2 regions of the Mesorhizobium sp. M2A.F.Ca.ET.043.02.1.1 genome follow, and region 2 is predicted to be linked to the other one. Evidence: predicted binding sites of a transcription regulator. Region 2 holds the regulator's gene; the other holds the start of a gene.
The links. The regulator PhoB, encoded in region 2, activates phosphate uptake and scavenging genes when phosphate is short. The targets are predictions, from matches to a motif close to TGTCATNNANCTGTCAT.
Positions count from the first base shown of each region.

Region 1: EJ068_RS03915 (esterase-like activity of phytase family protein) is a predicted target of PhoB. The motif match lies at 2,046-2,062, and genes of this name have one in related genera.

Region 1 is NZ_CP034445.1:814,592-823,659, reverse strand. It holds gene EJ068_RS03920 (MATE family efflux transporter) at 1-355, opposite strand, end outside; gene EJ068_RS03915 (esterase-like activity of phytase family protein) at 463-1,944, opposite strand; gene EJ068_RS03910 (LacI family DNA-binding transcriptional regulator) at 2,224-3,249, opposite strand; gene EJ068_RS03905 (Gfo/Idh/MocA family oxidoreductase) at 3,445-4,476, shown strand; gene EJ068_RS03900 (sugar phosphate isomerase/epimerase) at 4,476-5,384, shown strand; gene EJ068_RS03895 (substrate-binding domain-containing protein) at 5,467-6,474, shown strand; gene EJ068_RS03890 (ATP-binding cassette domain-containing protein) at 6,562-7,350, shown strand; gene EJ068_RS03885 (ABC transporter permease) at 7,350-8,396, shown strand; gene EJ068_RS03880 (UvrD-helicase domain-containing protein) at 8,403-9,068, opposite strand, start outside.
Region 2 is NZ_CP034445.1:2,233,549-2,242,616, forward strand. It holds gene EJ068_RS10625 (CHASE domain-containing protein) at 1-810, opposite strand, end outside; gene EJ068_RS10630 (ATP-binding cassette domain-containing protein) at 943-1,743, opposite strand; gene EJ068_RS10635 (sugar ABC transporter permease) at 1,762-3,114, opposite strand; gene xylF (D-xylose ABC transporter substrate-binding protein) at 3,259-4,299, opposite strand; gene EJ068_RS10645 (ROK family protein) at 4,568-5,803, shown strand; gene phoB (phosphate regulon transcriptional regulator PhoB) at 5,966-6,655, opposite strand; gene phoU (phosphate signaling complex protein PhoU) at 6,673-7,380, opposite strand; gene pstB (phosphate ABC transporter ATP-binding protein PstB) at 7,401-8,204, opposite strand; gene pstA (phosphate ABC transporter permease PstA) at 8,201-9,052, opposite strand; gene pstC (phosphate ABC transporter permease subunit PstC) at 9,056-9,068, opposite strand, start outside.

The DNA.
Region 1 (9,068 bases), 1.4 Mb from region 2:
CGCAGACGGCGAACACGACCGAGACCAGGAAGAAGAAGGTGGCGCTGGTGCCGACGATGCGCTTCGCCGCGGGCAGGTCGCGGGCGCCGACCGACTGCGCCACCAGGATGGTCGCCGCCATGCCGATGCCGAACACCGTGCCAAGGATCAGGAACAGCACCAGATTGGCGTTCGAGGTCGCCGTCAGCGCAGCCTCGCCGAGGAAGCGGCCGACCCAGACCGCATTGATCGAGCCGTTGAGCGACTGCAGCACGTTGGAACCCAGCACCGGCAGCGCGAACAGCAGCAGCGTGCGCGGGATCGGCCCGCTGGTCAGGTCGCGGGTCCGCCTTCGAGTGGGCTTGTCGTCATCCATGGCAGCACCGAAAATGAATCAGGCCCGCGATGCTATCGCAGGCCTGATGCTCATGCATCCGTTCCGCGCTCAGCCGTATGCCCGCTCGGCATACGGCTGAAGCAGAACTAGTTCGCGGCGAGGCTGTTCCCAGACAGTCCAGGCAGGGTGACCTGATAGACCAGGAAGGTGGTGTCGACATCGGCGGCGTCCTCGGCTTTGTAGGGCGCGCCGACCTGGAAGCCGTCCTGGGTGAGAAAGTCGTTGTCGTTGGCGACGAACAGGAAATAGTCGTCGGGCAGTTTTGGATCGAGCACCGGGGCCAGCGACATCGCCTCCCACTTCTCCGAGAGGTTGTTCCTGTCGTTCGGCGCGCCATTGTGCAGGTCGAAGCGGCCAAGCTCGCCCTTGTCGTTGATGTCGATGAAGGAGGTGAGCTTGGCCGGCGTCACAGACGGGTCGAGCACACCCTTCGGCGCCACCGGCTTGTCGGCCGCGTCGAACGGACCGTTGGCGATGTCGGTCGCGGCGGAGAGGTCGACGATCTCGATCTTGCGATAGACCGACTCGTCGCCCTTCACGCCCTGGCCGTTGCCCGGGTCGCGCGCCAGCATCAGGAAGCTTTTGTCGGAGAGCGCGACGATCTCGCTCTGCGCGGCGACCTTGGTCTTGCCCTTGGCGTCCTTGAACACCGGCAGCGGCACAACATATTCATGCGCCAGCTTGAGGTGGGCGAGGTCGGAAGCGTCATAGACCAGCGCGCGGGTGTTCTGGCGCGTCGAGCCGGAATCGCCGCCGTCCTGGCGGGCCGCCGACTGCAGCACGGCGATCAGGAACTTGCCGTCAGGCGTCATCGACATGCCTTCGAGCCCCTGGTTGTTCTGGCGGCCAGTCTCGGGATCCTTCGGATCGGGCTCGGCGGCGCCCGGGCCAGGATTGTCGGACGCGAAGTTCGGCTTGCCGTGGCGCATCGGCACCAGCGCCGCCGGCGGCTGCGCTGCCGACATGAGGCGGCCTTCGGCCGAGAAGCGGTAGATGTTGGGGCCATATTCGTCGGAGATGAACATGGTACCGTCGGGCAGGCGCACGATCGCTTCGTCGTCCAGCGAAAGCTTGCCGTTGTCGGCCTGAGGCAGGATCGGCATGTCGCCAGCGGCGGGGCGCACGCCGTTCAGCGGGTCGAGGCCGGTGGCGTCGGCACCTTTGTCGTCGGTCAAGAGCATGGTGTCGGCGAGCGTCGCCTTGACGGCGGCCTGTTCCTGCCCGGCGGCGGGCGCGGCACCTGGAGCGGTTGGGGTCAGCTTGATCGAGATGGTGTTGAGCCGCGGGCGATAATCGGTGGTGCCGACGACATTGTAGCCGCGGTCCGGCAGCAGCCAGAGCGAGCCCTTGTAGCCCGCGCCGTCGCGTGCCCAGCCCTTGGTGTCGATCGACATGCCGGAACCCGAACCGAAGGTCTCGCCGAACTTGTCCTTCTGGCTCGCCGGAATGCGGCCGACGCCGACGAGCCCCTTGTTGACATAGGCGACGCTATCGGCGAGCGCCGGCGTCATGGCGGTGAACAGGGCGAGCAGCGCGCCGAGCGTAGCGGTTCGGTTGAGATGTTTCATGGAAATCCCCTTCGTGACGAACAGAGCGGCCATTGGCTCAAAAGGGCGCGGCGCCGATGATGCGGGGCAGCCCTTGCCGTCGAGCGGTCTAGGGCCTGAACGTGATGGTTGCGTGACAGGTGGGCCTCTCCTGCCCCCCTTGTGAGGGAATGTGGCCGCGAAGCGGCCGGATGAGGGGTGTGCCAGCGGAGTGGATACGTTGGCTTTCCCTGGAGCACCCCTCATCCGACCGAGCTTCGCTCGGCCACCTTCTCCGGCAAGGGGAGAAGAGAAAGGCGCTCAATCGCTCTCGCGCGCGACAAGCTCCAGCGGCCAGACCTCGCGGATGATGCGTGTGCCTTCGGGACCGGCGAAAGCCGGAAGCGAAGCCAGCAGCATCTCGGCCAGCCGTCGGCCCATCGGCTCCAGCGACGGCCGGAAGGCGGTCAGCGTTGGCGAGAAGTAGCGGCAAAGCGGCGTGTCGACAATGACGATCACCGCGATGTCGTGGCCGGGCCTGATGCCCATCTCGGCCAGCGCCTTGCAGCCGCCGAGCGCCATGGCGTCATTGTTGAAGATGATGGCTGTCGGCCGATCCTTGGAGAGCATCACGCGCGGCGTCACCTGATAGCCGCCGGTCTCGTTGATGAAGCCGTCGGCGATCAGGCCGGGGTCGACCTCGATGCCGTGCCGCTGCAGCGCCTTGCGGTAGCCGTCGAGGAACAGGTAGCCGAAGTTGAGATCGAGGGAGGGGCGGATGGCGGCAATGCGGCGGTGGCCGCGCGCGACCAACCGGTCGACAGCTTCCTCACCCGCCCTCTCGAAATCGATATCGAGCGAAGGATAGCTGTCGCCGCCGGATTGACTTCGGCCAAGCGTGGCGAAGGGAAAGCCGGCCTTGCTGAGATAGTCGATCCGGTCATCTTCCCGCCTTGTATTGGCCAATACGACCGCGTCGGCCCGCCGCGTCTCAACCACGCGGCGCAGCCTCTCCGGCTGATATTGGCCGGGCTCACCCATGACGACCATCAGATCGAGGTCATGCTCGGCGAGCTGCGCCTGCAGGCCGGTCAGGAAAGGGATGAAGAACGGCTCGCCATATTGCTGGTCGCCAGGGTGCGGTTGCAGCATGAAGGCGATCGAATGGGTGGCGCCTTTCCTGAGACTCCGGCCCGACTGGTTGGGCGAATAGTTCAGCTTCCTGGCGGCCTCCAGCACGCGCTGGCGCGTCTCCGCATTGACATCGGCACGGCCGTTCAGCGCGCGCGAGACGGTGCCGATCGAAATGTTCAGATGACGCGCGAGATCGTGGATGCTGGACGCCAAGGCCGGTTCTCCCCTGTCTTCGCTAGCACCGGCCGCCCTTCAGGCCAAGCAGTGGGTGTCGATTTTCGCGAGCGGGTGATTGACATTCTAGGCCATCGGGTGTGTTCTCGTAAACGTTTACGGAAAAACGTTTACGGTGATGCCGGAAATGCCGTGACACTCGGACTGGAGGGGCCGAGCGAGGAGGAGCGTTGGATGATGAAGGTCGTCCTGGTCGGGTGCGGAGCCATGAGCAGGCAGTGGCTCGATGCCGCAAGGCAGATCGACGGGCTCGCCATTGCCGGCCTTGTCGACCTCGATGCCGAGCGGGCGCAGGCGAGGGCGCGCGAATACGATCTCAGCAACGCCGTCATCGGCACCAGCGTCGACGCCGTCCTCGACGAGACGAAACCCGACGCCGTGTTCGATGTCGTGGTTCCGGCGGCACGTCGCGAGGTTGCGCTTTCTTCCTTTGCCCATCATTGCCACCTGCTGACCGAAAAGCCGCTGGCTGACAGCCCGGAAAATGCGCGGGCCATTATCGATGCGGCGCGCCGCGCAGGCCGCATCCATGCGGTCGTGCAGAATCGGCGCTATGTCGCCAATGTCAGGCGGATCAGGCGTTTCCTCGATTCCGGCGCCATCGGCAAGCCGACCAGCATCCATGCCGATTTCTTCATCGCGCCGCATTTCGGCGGCTTTCGCGAGGAGATGGCCCATGTGCTGCTGCTCGACATGGCGATCCACACCTTCGACGCCGCGCGTTACATGGTCGCCGGCGAGCCGGCCAGCGTCTATTGCCAGGAATGGGAGCCGGCCAGTTCCTGGTACCGGCAGGGCTCGTCGGCCAGCGCCGTCTTCGACCTCGGCGGCGGCAAGGTCTTCACCTATGCCGGCTCCTGGTGCGCCGACGGTTTCCGCACCAGCTGGGAAGGCAGCTGGCGCATCGTTGCCGAGCGCGGCAGCCTGTTGTGGGACGGCCATGACGGGCTGATGGCGGAGGTGGTTGCGTCGGGCCGCGACGGTATCATCGACAAGACGCATTCAATCGAGGTGCCGGCGCTCGACCCGGCTGATCGGGTGGGCGGACATCTCGGCATCATCCAGGATTTCATGCGCGCGATCGAAACCGGCACCGAGCCGGAGACCCGCGGCGCCGACAACATCAAAAGCCTCGCCATGGTCTTCGGCGCGATCGAAAGCGCGGAGACCGGACGGCGCGTGGCGATCCCGACCCAGGAAGGATGATGATGCCGAACCCGCTTCTCGATATCAGGATCGGCACCATGGTGCGGGCCAATCTCGACGATCCCGCCGCCTACGTGAAGCAGATCCTGCCGCTCGGCTTCGAGAGCATCCAGCCCTTCTTCTGGCAGACGCTGGGCGGCAAGGACCTGAAGCGCCTAGCGGGCGAAATCCGTGACGCGATCGGTGATGCGGACGTCACCGTGTCGTCCCTCGGTGTGTTCGGCAATCCGCTCGAAAGCGGCGAGGTCGATCAGGGCGTGCTCCAGGCCTGGGAGACCGTCATCGACAACGTGCATCTGTTCGGCACTTCGATGGTCTGCGGCTTCACCGGCCGCCTCCGCGGCAAGAAGCTCACCGACAGCCTGCCGCGCTTCCGCGAGGTCTGGGGGCCGCTGGCCAAACGCGCCGCCGACAAGGGCGTGCGCATCGCCTTCGAGAACTGCGCCATGGACGGCAATTGGGCAAGCGGCGACTGGAACATCGCCCACAACCCGGACGCCTGGGAGCTGATGTTCAACGAATTGCCAAACGACAATCTTGGGCTGGAATGGGAGCCCTGCCACCAGCTCGTCTACCTGATCGATCCGATCCCGCAGATCCGCAAATGGGCGCCGCGCATCTTCCATGTCCATGGCAAGGACGCGACGGTGCGCTGGGACGTGATCCGCGAGCATGGCGTGTTCGGCCGCCTGCCTTTCGTGCAGATGCGCACGCCGGGCTTCGGCGACAGCGACTGGACGCAGGTGATCAGCGAATTGCGGCTGGCCGGCTACAAGGGCGCCATCGACATCGAAGGCTGGCACGACCCGGTCTATCGCGGCGATCTGGAGATCACCGGCCAGGCGCGCGCTCTCGATTATCTGAAGCAATGCCGGGGAGGGAACAGCTACCTGCCCAATCCGGTTTGAGCGCCGGCCCGCGGGAGGAGCCGGCCGATCCAAATCATTGTCGAAACCCTCCATCGCGAGGGACCAAAAGGGAGGAACGTGCATGAGCATCACGACCAGAAGGACTGTTCTGCGCTCGACCGTCGTGGCGGCCGCCACGGCGCTCTGCGCCTCGATCTCCACTCTGCCGGCAAAGGCGCTTGACGCCCAATGGTGCAAGGACGTCCACATCCGCTTCTTCGTCGGCGGCGCCGAGGGCGACGCCTTCGGCACCATCGTCTATAATGGCGCCAAGCAGGCGGCGGCCGATCTCGGGCCGAAGGTCGACTACATCTTTTCCGGCTGGGACGTCGAAAAGATGGTGCAGCAATTGCGCGAGGCGGTCGCCGTCAAGCCGCAGGGCATCGCCATGATGGGCCATCCGGGCGACGCGGCGATCATGCCGCTGGCCGAACAGGCGCATAAGGACGGCATCAAGATGATGTACCAGAACGTTCCGGTGCCGACGGTGGTGGCTGCGTTCGGCGGCGGCTATGTCGGCGCGCAGCAGGAGCAGCAGGGGCGCGCGCTCGGCGCCGAGGCGTTCAAGCTGGCCGGGCTGAAGGCCGGCGACAAGGCGATCATGATCGGCCCGTTCGAGAACGAGAGCCGTGGCGCGCGCGAGCGTGGAACGGTCGCCGCGCTGAAGGAGGCCGGCGTCGATGTCGTTCAGATCAATTCGCAAACCGAATGGGCAGCCGATCCCAATCTCGCGATCCCGCCGATCACTGCGGCGCTGCTCAACAATCCCGGCGTCAAGGCGGTCGGCTATCCCGGCGGGCAGATGCTCGGCAATGTCGCCACCTACATGCAGGCGGCGGGCAGGAAGCCCGGCGACATCTTCAATTTCGGCTTCGACACCAGCCCGCAGATCGTCGAGGCCTTCAAGGGCGGCTGGGTGCAGCTGACGGCCGACCAGCAGCCGTTCATGCAAGGCTATCTGCCGATCCTCAGTCTCTGCCAGCAGGTGGTGCTCGGTCTTGCCCCCATGAACGTCGACACCGGCGCCGGCTTCGTGACGCCGCAGAACTACGAGATCGTCTCAGAGCTCGCCAAGCAGGCGCTGCGCTGACCCCCAGGCCGCCGGCCGGACCCAACCCGGCCGGCGGGACCGCCTGCGGACGAGGCAGGCATAACACACAATTCAAGCGAGGATCGCATGAGCGAACGCATCATCGAACTGCGCGACATCAAGAAATCCTACGGCCAGGTCTATGCCTTGGGCGGCGTCAACCTCAGCGTCGATCGCGGCGAAGTGGTCGGCCTGATCGGCGACAACGGCGCCGGCAAATCGACGCTGATCAAGATCCTGTCCGGCGTGGTCAGGCCGACCAGCGGCGAAATCCTGGTGCGTGGCAAACCGGTCAGCGGATGGAGCGCGGCACGTTCGCGCGACGCCGGCATCGAGACCGTGTTCCAGGACCGGGCTCTGGCCGTGCAGCAGACCATCGTGCGCAACATCTTCATGGGCCGCGAGCTCACCGGCTTCATGGGCTGGCTGAAGGTCAACAAGGAGGTCGCGGAGGCGAGCCGGCTAATGCGCGAGATCGGCTTCACCTCGAAAGTGTTCACGCCGCAGTCGATCGTCGGCCAGCTTTCGGGCGGCGAGCGGCAGGGCGTGGCGATCGCTCGCGCCATCTACAAGCAGGCGGAGCTGATCATCCTCGACGAGCCGACGACGGCGCTGTCGCTGACCGAAACCGCCAAGGTCTTCCACTTCGTGCGCCAGGTGCGGGCGAGCGGCCGCTCGATCCTGTTCATCGGCCACAACATCCACCATGTCTTCGACATCGCCGACCGCTTCGTCGTGCTCGACCGCGGCAAGGTGGCGCTGACGGCCGACCGCAGCGAGGTCAAGTCGGCCGACGACCTAATCAACTTCATGGAAGATGTGGCGCATCCCGGCGGCCTGCCGGGGCTGCACGAGGGCGCGGAGCAGAGAGCGTGATGAGCAAGGCCATGGAACCCGATCTGCAAACGCCTCTCAGGAGAACAAGCGGCCAGGCTGCCAAGGAATGGAGCCATCCGTCGAACCACTGGCTGCGCGGCTTAGTGCTCGACAACCGCGCTTCGCTCGGCACGCTCGCGGTGTTCATCGTCATGATGGCGGTGTTCATGATCGCCAACCCGACCGTGTTCACCACCTGGTATCTCTACAGCTCGGTGCTGACGACGCTTCCGGTGGCGCTGTTCGTGGTGGTGCCGCTGGTCTTCGTCGTCACCTGCGGCGAGATCGACCTGTCGTTCCCGGCAACGATGGGTTTCGCCTCCTGGGTCTTCGCGCTGGTGGTGCAGGCCGGCTACGATCCGTTCCTCGGCATTGCGGCGGCTCTGGTCACCGGCACGCTGCTCGGCTTCCTGGTCGGCTCGCTGGTCGTCTATGGCGGGCTGTCGTCGTTGATCGCCACGCTCGGCATGAATTTCCTGCTGCGCGGCCTGATCCAGATCATCAATGAGGGCAAGTCGACAGCGCTGACCAATCTGGCCGACAGCACGGCCTACAAGATCTTCTCCAGCCAGATCTGGGGCATCCCGGTGCAGATCTTCTGGGCGATCGCCTTCGTCGTGTTCTCGGCGCTGCTCTTCAACCGGCACCGCTTCGGCGCGCAGGTCAAGGTGGTCGGCGACAATCCCGACAGCGCCAAGCAGATGGGCATCGACGTCAAGCTCGTGCGGGTGAAGGTGTTCGTCTTCACCGGCATAGGCGCGGCGATCGCCGGCACCTTCTCGGTGATGATCAACTTCACCTGGTGGCCGACGGCGGGCGACGGCTATCTCTTGCCTGTACTCGCCTCGGTGTTCGTCGGCGGCACGCCGACCTGGGGCGGCATCGGCACGGTGGTCGGCGGCGCGACCGGCGCGGTCACCGTGTCGTTCATCCAGACCGGCGTTGTGGCGGCGGGCCTCAGCGGCTTCTACGTCCAGTTCTTCAACGGACTGATCATCATCCTGTCGCTGCTCGGCCACAAGTGGAACCAGGCAAGGTACAGGTGAGGGCGGTCACACCGGCGCGACGAACCCGTCCAGGACGCGCTTTTGCCCGGCCTTGTCGAAGTCGATGGTGAGCTTGTTGCCTTCGATGGCCGCTATGTTGCCGTTGCCGAATTTCTGGTGGAAGACGCGGTCGCCGACATTGAAGGCGGACGGCGTGTCGGCGACGGATTTGGCGACCAGCTCGCCCTCGATGGTGCGGCCCTTCACAGAGGTGCGGCCGGCGCCGTAGCCTGAGTCGGTCTCGCCATATCCGATGCGCTCGACCTGGTGGCCGGAGCGGGTGCCCCAGTTGCGGTCGGTCGCCTCCGTACGGTTGGCCTGGGCGCGCTGCCAGCCGGGCGTGGCATAGGTGTTGGAAAAGCTGCCCTGGTCCTTCGCCCCGACATTGTCGAAGCGCGAGGCGCCGTACGGGTTCTGCCGGCCGCCACCGCGTCCCGACGCAAAAGCGCCGCCGCCATAGGGATTGCCGTAGCCGCCATAGGAATTGCCGCCCTCGGCGATGTCGATATGGGTTTCCGGCAGCTCGTCGACGAAGCGCGACGGGATGGTCGATTGCCATAGACCGTGGATCTGACGGTTGGAGACGAACCAGATATGCAGGTTCTTCTTCGCCCGCGTCAGTCCGACATAGGCAAGGCGGCGCTCTTCCTCCAGGCCGGAGCGGCCGCCTTC
Region 2 (9,068 bases):
CGCCCCGATGCGTTCCGCCGGCGGCGCTTCCGACCGGAACAAAAGATTGCCGGCCTCGGGCTTGCCGTCATAGACCTCGACATTGACGGGCAGCAGCGGCGCGCGGCTGAGCGCGACCTGGAACAGGTCCTGCGCGCGGAAGGCAGCGTAGAGAAGGCCGGCCGTCGAGGAGCGGCTTGCATTGATCACGTCCGGGGCGGTTTCGACGTTCAGCCGCACGAAAACCAGGAAACCCGTGAACGTCTGCGCCACGCCGGCGCCCTGGCCGAGCTGGACCAGGCCGCTCGCATGCTGCTGGTCGTCGGCCATCGCCTTTTCGATCGCCTCGCGCCGCACCGGCTCGCTGAACATGTCGAATCCGATGATCGACTGGTTGGACGTGTCGAGCGGCTCGAACAGCACGATCGGCGTGCGCCACTGCTGGGTCGTCGCAGGGTAGATCGGGTGGGCCGACCCATGGTCGCGCAGGATATCGCGTTCGACCGCGGCCTCGTCGCCGGCTTTGGCGAGCCTGAGGAAGCCTATGCCGCGCAGGCCCGCGAAGTTGTCATCGATGTTCAGCGCGGTGAAGAAGGCGTTGAATTCGCCGCGCGTGATGTCGCCGTTGCGGGCATCGAACAGCGCCTGCGTCGAACGCAGCAGCGACAGATGCAGGTCGATCCGGCTCTCGATGCGGCTCAGCGCGTCGTCGGCAGTGCCCTCGAACTTGATCCGCGCCGCCTCCTGCGTCGCGAAATAGGCGAACCCGGCCATCGTCAGGCTGATCAGCGCGACGGCGACAAAGGCAACGATCGGAAAGAGCTTCTTCAAATCAACGATGTGGCCCGTGGACGGTCTACGATCCTTATGGGCAAGTCTCCGCGTCAACACAATGGCGCGGTCAAATCATCACCGTGGCTGGTACATCACGCAGCCAGCAATTAGCCGGCTATATGCCTGGGCTTAGGCCGCGATCTTCAGCGCGCCAGGGCCTGGAATGGCGCCGGGCGGACATTTGCCCAAAATGATCATGCCGAGCACTTCGTCCTGGGTGACATCGGTGGTGCGCGCGGTGCCGACCACCTGGCCGTTCTTCATCACGCAGACCCGGTCGGCGAGCTCGAAGACGTCGTGGATGTCGTGGCTGATCAGGAAGATGCCGATGCCGTCGGCCTTGAGCTGCTTGACCAACTCCCCGACCTGCGCCGTCTCCTGCGGCCCGAGCGCCGCCGTCGGCTCGTCCATGATCAGGATGCGGGCATTGAACAGGATCGCGCGCGCGATCGCCACGGACTGCCGCTGTCCGCCCGACAGCTTGACGACCGGCTCCTTGAAGCGCTGGAAGCGCGGATTGAGCCGGCCCATCACCTTGCGCGCCTCGGCTTCCATTGCGACGTCGTCCAGCGTGCCCCAGGCGGTCATCCGCTCGCGCCCGAGGAAGAGATTGGCGGCGGCATCGACATTGTCGGCCAGCGCCAGCGTCTGGTAGATCGTCTCGACGCCGTATTTCTTGGCGTCGCGCGGGTTGGAGATCGAAGCCTCCTCGCCATTGATGAAGATCTGCCCGCTGTCGCGCTTGTAGGCGCCGGACAGGATCTTGATCAGCGTCGACTTGCCGGCGCCGTTGTGGCCGAGCAGCGCCATCACTTCGCCGGGGAAAAGATCGACGGACGCGTCGTCGACTGCGCGGATGCCGCCGAAGGCGATCGAGATGTTGCGCATGTCGACCAGTGAAACGCCGGCGGGAGCGGATTTGTCAGCCATGTTGTTTCTCCTCCCTGATCAGGCCCGCTTGCGATAGAGGGTGTCGAGCCACACCGCCACGACCAGCACGGCGCCCACGACGATGCTTTGCAGCGGCGAATCGACGCCGAGCAGCACCATGCCGGACTGCAGCGACTGCATCAGCAGCGCACCAAGCATGGCGCCGAGCACGGTTCCGGAACCACCGGCGAGCGACGTGCCGCCGATGACGGCCGCGGCGATGACCAGCAACTCGTCCAGCGTTCCGAGCGCATTGGTGGATGAATTCTGCCTGGCCGACGAGATCGCCGCCGCGATTGTCGCCAGCACGCCCATGATCATGAACACCTTCATGGTGATCCAGCGCGTGTTGATGCCGGCGAGATTGGCCGCTTCCGGATTGCCGCCGATGGCGAAGACATAGCGGCCGAAGCGCGTGCGCTTGGTGACGAAGGTCATGATCAGGCCGACGGCGACCGCCATCAGCACCGGAATGGCTATGCCATGCGCGATGAACAGTCCGCCTTCGGGAACGGTGATGTTGTTGGCGGCGGCATAGCGGTTCACGATGCCGACCGGCCACGGATAGGAATTGGCGAGCCACACAGCGCCCAGGATGATCGCGCAGGTGACCGTAGCGAGCAGCGTCTCGGCCCAGACCGGACGCAGCGGGAAGCGGAAGCGCTTGCGCTGCACGCGACCGTTATAATGCATGAAAATGACCGCCAGGCAGGCGACGATGCCGACGACCCAACTCCATTTGGCGCCGATCGAGCCCGCCGGGCCGCCGCCCATCAGCTGGAAGGTGGCGTCAAGCGGCGCGACGGTCTGGCCGCTGGTGACCCACCAGGCAGCGCCACGCCACACCAGCAATCCGCCCAGCGTGACGATGAAGGCCGGCACTTCGAGATAGGCGATGACGAAGCCCTGGAAGGCACCGATGAGGAGGCCGAGCGCCAGGCCGATCAGCAGTGCCAGCACCCAGATCCACGGGTTGCCGAGCTCGAGCCCGACGAAGCGAACCAGGAAATGCACCTGGGCAAAACCCATGACCATGCCGATCACCCCTTCGGCCGATCCGACCGACAGGTCGATGTTGCGCATGACGATGACCAGCACCATGCCAGAGGCCATGATCGCCACGGCCGAAGTCTGCACCGACAGGTTCCAGAGGTTGCGCGGCGTCAGGAAAGTGCGGCTGTCGAAGTCGAGCGGATTGACGCCAAGCCGCAGGCTGGAGATCACATGCAGTCCGCCCCAGATCAGCAGCAGCGCGCCGATCATGCCGAGCATGCGGGTGTCCAGCTCGGTTGCCTTCAGGAACCGGGCGACGGTGCCCAGCTCCGAGGCACGCGCGGTGTCTGCCGGTTGGGTGGACGTCGTGTCGGTCATGAAATTCCTCCTGCCGGCCTGCCGTCTGACGCGGATGCCGGAGCAAGCCTAGAAGCTATCCGCTCGAGGCGGGACGGTAAATCTTCGAGAAAACGCCGCGGCTTTCCGGCCGCGGCGCGAAGTTTTTGGTTTAAGTCGGCGAGCTTAGTTGCAGACCTTGACGCTGCCGGCGGCAACGCCAGCGCAGACTTCGTCCTTCTTGATCCAGCCGGCGTCGATGACGAGGTTGAGATTGTCCTTGGTGATCGCGATCGGGGTCAGGAACAGCGACTTGACGGTGTTGCCGCCAGGCGTTGTGAAGTCCTTGGCGCCGGCGATGTCGCCCATCTTCTTGCCGTCGGCGAGCTGCGAGGCGATCTCGGCGGCGTTCTTGCCGAGCTCGCGCGCATCCTTCCACACCGACACGGTCTGCGTGCCGAGCGCGATGCGGTTCAGCGCCGCGTGGTCGCCGTCCTGGCCCGAGACCGGAACGGTGCCGGCCAGGCCTTGCGCCGTCAGCGCCGCGACGACGCCGCCGGCGGTGCCGTCATTGGCGGCCACGACCGCGTCGACCTTGTTGTCGTTGGCGGTCAGGAACTGCTCCATATTCTTCTGCGCGTTGGCGGGCAGCCAGCCGTCGGTATAGGCCTCGCCGACATTCTTGATCTTGCCGCTGTCGATCGCCTCCTTCAGCACTTCCATGGAACCCGAGAACAGGAAGTCGGCGTTCGGATCGGAACCCGAGCCCTTGATAAAGACGTAGTTGCCTTCGGGCTTGGCCTTGAACACCTCACGGGCCTGCATGCGGCCGACTTCCTTGTTGTCGAAGGTCAGGTAGAAAACGTCCTTGTTCTCGATCAGGCGGTCGTAGCCGACGACCGGGATGCCTTCATCGAGCGCCTTCTGCACCGCCGGGCCGATCGCCGAGGCGTCCTGCGCCAGGATGATCAGCGAATTGGCGCCCTGCGAGATCAGGCTTTCGACGTCGGTCAGCTGCTTGCCCGGATTGGACTGCGCGTCGGCGGAAATATACTTGTCGCCGGCGGCCTCGATGGCGGCCTTCATCGCCGCTTCGTCGGTCTTCCAGCGCTCTTCCTGGAAATTCGACCACGAGACGCCGATCACCTTGTCCTTCGCCTCGGCGACCGAAGGCAGCGTCAGCGACATGGCTACGCCCGCCAGAATGGCGGCTGCGAATTTCTTCATGATATCCTCCCTGCGCCTTGTGCGGCGCGACCCAGACTGGCCCGAAGGCCGGCATAGAGGCTTTTTTTCGAGCCTCAAAAAAATAGTGATCCAGCGAAATGAAGCTGTCAACCGAGATTCTGATGGCATTTGATGGGCCCAGGGATTTTTTTCGGAGTCCGCAATAAATAATGACATCGGCTTTGGCTTCTGCCACTATCCCTAGCGTGTCAGCGACAGGCCATGGCATCATCACAAGGCCGCGATGACCGGGAGGACGTGCGAGACGATGTCGGTCGGAATCCGTCACGACGATTTGCGCCGGCGCAACCGCGCCATGGTGATTTCGGCCGTGCGCCGCGCCGGCCAGCCATCGCGGACGGAAATTGCCGCCACCACCGGCCTCAGCCACTCGACCATTTCAGCGATCTCCGCCGATCTGATCCAGGAGGGCATCCTCACCGAGAGCAAGGCCAGCGAGCCGACGGCGTTGAAGCGCGGCCGGCCGCAGATCGGCCTGGCGCTGAATCCCGAGGCCGCCGCGGTGTTGACGGTGGTGCTGTCGCTGAACTTCCTGTCCGTCGCCGTCATCGACTATGCCGGCCAGGTGATCGCCGAGGAGCAGCGGCGCCTGGACACGCTCGTCATGCCGCGCGACGAGCTGATCGGCGAATGCCTGGCGATCGTCCGGCGCCGGCTGCAGGACCCCGATCTCGACGTGGGCAGCGTCGCCCGCATCGCCATGGGCATTCAAGGCATCACCGATTCCCACGCACGCGCCATGCTATGGTCGCCGATCACGCCGCTGACCGACATTCCGTTCGCCGACATCCTGGAGAGGGAATTCGGCATCCCTGCCACCATGGAGAACGACTGCAACATGATGGCGGTGGCGCTGCGATGGCGCGATCCCGAGCGCTATCGTGACAATTTCATCGCCATCCTGCTCTCGCACGGCATCGGCATGGGCCTGGTGCTGAAGGGCGAATTGTTCACCGGCTCGCATTCCTCCGGCGGCGAGTTCGGCCACATGATCCATCGTCCGGGCGGCGCGCTTTGCCGCTGCGGCCGCCGCGGCTGCGTCGAGGCCTATGCCGGCAACTACGCGATCTGGCGCAGCGCCATGGGGATAAGCGAGGACGCCGCACCGACCGATGTCGGTGACGCCGACATGCGCGCGCTGGCCGCAAAGGCCCGACAGGCGGACGGCCCCGAACGGGAAGCCTATCGTCGGGCCGGCGAGGCGCTGGGCTTCGGTCTTGGCAGCCTGTTCGCCCTCATCGACCCGGCGCCGGTCGCCATGGTCGGCGTCAGCGCGGCCGCCTTCGACCTGATCGAGCCGGCGCTGAGGGAGGCGATCGCCCAGACCGCCGGCGGCCAGCACTCGAGCTCGATCTCCTTCGACACCGAGCCGAACGAGCTGCCGCTGATCCGCGAAGGCTGCGCCACCCGCGCGCTGACCTTCGTCGACCAGGAGATTTTCGCGCCGGGTGTCCAGGCAAGAGCGGGCAAGCACGTCGCATAAGCCGCAAGCTCAAGCGCCGGGATATGCTGAGATTCCGGTCAGGCCGAGTCGAAAATGGTGGATTCCGAGAACCGGAGCGGAGCGTACTTTTTGGTACGTGAGTACCGGAAGCGCAGGAAGCCGCCATTCGCAGGCCGGCCTCACCTGAATATCAGCATATCCCTAGTCTTCCCGGATTGCATAACCCGCCCCGCGGATGGTGCGGATGACGTCGGGCATGCGGCCGTTGTTGACGGCCTTGCGCAGGCGGCCGACATGCACGTCCACGGTGCGCTCGTCGATATAGATCGTCTCGCCCCAGACATTGTCGAGCAGCTGGCTGCGCGAGAACACGCGGCCGGGATGCCGCATCATGAATTCGAGCAGGCGGAACTCGGTCGGGCCGAGCCTGATCTCGCTCTTCTTGCGATAGACGCGGTGCGATTCGCGGTCGAGCACGATGTCGCCGACCTTGAGCACGCTGGACAGCACCTCGGGCTTGGCGCGGCGCAGCAGCGCCTTGACGCGCGCCATGAACTCCGGCGTCGAGAACGGCTTGACCAGATAGTCGTCGGCGCCGGTGGACAAACCTCGAACCCGATCGCTTTCTTCACCGCGCGCGGTCAGCATGATGATCGGCAGCCGCTCGGTCTCGGGCCGCATCCTGAGACGCCGGCAGAGCTCGATGCCGGAGACCGCCGGCACCATCCAGTCGAGCACGAGCAGGTCGGGAACATTTTCCTGAAGGCGGATTTCGGCCTCGTCGCCGCGGGTCACCACTTCCACCTGGTAACCCTCGGATTCGAGGTTGTAGCGGAGCAGCACCCCCAGCGGCTCCTCGTCCTCCACCACCATGATGCGTGGCGCGATCATCGGGGTAACCTTTTCCGTCAGGCGGCCGGCGCCGACATTGCCGTCTCGTCCTGCTTGGGACGGTTGGCGGGCAATTGCGTGCCGGTCAGCACATAATAGGCGTTCTCGGCGATGTTGGTCACATGGTCACCGATGCGCTCGAGGTTCTTGGCGCAGAACAGAAGATGCGTGCAAGCGGTGATGTTGCGTGGATCTTCCATCATGTAGGTCAACAGCTCGCGGAAGACGGAGGTGTATTTGACGTCGATGCGTTCGTCGTCGTTGCGAAGCTTGGCCAGCGCCGTGGCATCACCCACCGTATATTCCTGAATCACGCCCTGGACCTGGATCAGCACCAGTTGCGCCATGGAATCGATCGAATGCGTGAGGTCGCGCGGGGCAGTGCTGACGCCGACTGACCCGACGCGCTTGGCGATGTTCTTGGCGAGATCGCCGATGCGTTCGAGGTCGCCCGCCATGCGTATCGAGCCGACCACGTGGCGAAGATCGTCCGCCATCGGCTGGCGCTTGGCGATCAGCGTGATGGCGCGGTCGTCAAGCTCGCGCTGACGCGCGTCCATGATGGCATCGTCGGAGACGACGCGCTGCGCCAGCGCATTGTCGCTTTCGAGCAGGGCCCTGGTCGAGCCGCCGACCATGGAGCCGGCGAGATCGCCCATGTCGTTGATGAGCCGGCTGATCTGCCTCAGATCCTCGTCGAACGAGGCGACGGTATGTTCGGCCATGATGTTGTCCTCGTATGAGCTCAGCCGAAGCGGCCGGTGATGTAGTCCTGGGTGCGCTTCTCGCGGGGCGAGGTGAATATCTTCTCGGTCCGGTCGAATTCCACCAGCTCGCCCAGATACATGAACGCCGTCTGCCGCGACACGCGCGCCGCCTGCTGCATGTTGTGGGTGACGATGACGATCGTGTAGTCGGCCTGCAATTCGTCGATCAGCTCCTCGATCTTGGCGGTCGAGAGCGGATCGAGCGCCGAGGCCGGTTCGTCGAGCAGGATGACCTCCGGCTTCACCGCGACGGTGCGGGCGATGCAAAGGCGCTGCTGCTGGCCGCCCGAGAGGCTCTGGCCGCTGGCGTTGAGCTTGTCCTTGACCTCGTTCCACAGCGCCGCGCGCTTCAGCGCCGACTCGACGCGGCTGTCCATCTCGGCCTTGCTGATCTTCTCATAGAGCCTGACGCCGAAGGCGATGTTCTCGTAGATCGACATCGGGAACGGCGTCGGCTTCTGGAACACCATGCCGATCTTGGTCCTGAGCAGGTTGAGGTCCTGCGAGCGATCGAGGATGTTCTTGCCGTCGAGCAGCACCTGGCCCTCGGCGCTCTGCTTCGGATAAAGCTCGTAGATGCGGTTCAAGACGCGCAGCAGCGTCGACTTCCCGCAGCCCGACGGCCCGATGAAGGCGGTCACGCTGCGCTCGGGCAGCGACAGGTTGATGTCCTTCAGCGCCTTCGACTGGCCATAGTAGAAGTTGAGGTTCTTGACCTCGATCTTGGCCTTCTCGACGGTCGTGTCGGCTACGTTCAGGTCGGTGGACAACATCGGTTTCATCTGTCCTCTCTGCGTCCGGTTAGGCTGCGGGCGATGATGCTCAGCCCGAGAACCGTCAAGGTGATTATGAGTGCGCCCGTCCAGGCCAGCTGCTGCCATTCCTCGTAAGGGCTGAGAGCGAACTGGAAGATGGTCACCGGCAGGCTGGCCATCGGGGCATTGAGATTGCTCGACCAGAACTGGTTGTTGAGCGCGGTGAAGAGCAGCGGCGCCGTCTCGCCGGAGATGCGGGCGATCGCCAGCAATATGCCGGTCACGATGCCGGACAGCGCCGCGCGGTAGGCGACGGAGCGGATCACCACCCAGCGCGGCGCGCCGATGGCGGTGCCTGCCTCGCGCAGCGCGTTGGGCACGAGGTTCAGCATGTCCTCGGTGGTGCGCACCACGACGGGGATCACCAGGATGGACAGCGCGACGGCGCCGGCGATGGCCGAGAAGTGCCCCATCGGCCGCACCATCAGCTCATAGACGAACAGGCCGACGATGATCGAAGGGGCCGACAACAGGATGTCGTTGATGAAGCGCACCACCGTGGTCAGCTTCGAGAAGCGGCCGTACTCGGCCATGTAGGTGCCGGCCAGCACGCCGATCGGCGTGCCGACGACGATGCCGATGATCGTCATCACGATGCTGCCGTAGATGGCGTTGAGCAGGCCGCCGGCATCGCCGGGCGGTGGCGTCATTTCCGTGAACACGGCAAGGTTCACCCCCGAAAGGCCCTTGTAGAGCAGAGCGCCAAGGATCAGCGCCAGCCAGGCCAGCCCGATGCCGGCGGCTATGACGCACAGCGCCATCATCACGGCATTCTTGCGCTTGCGGCTCTGGTGAAGCGATTGGGCAGTCGCCATCGGTCAGGCTCCCGTG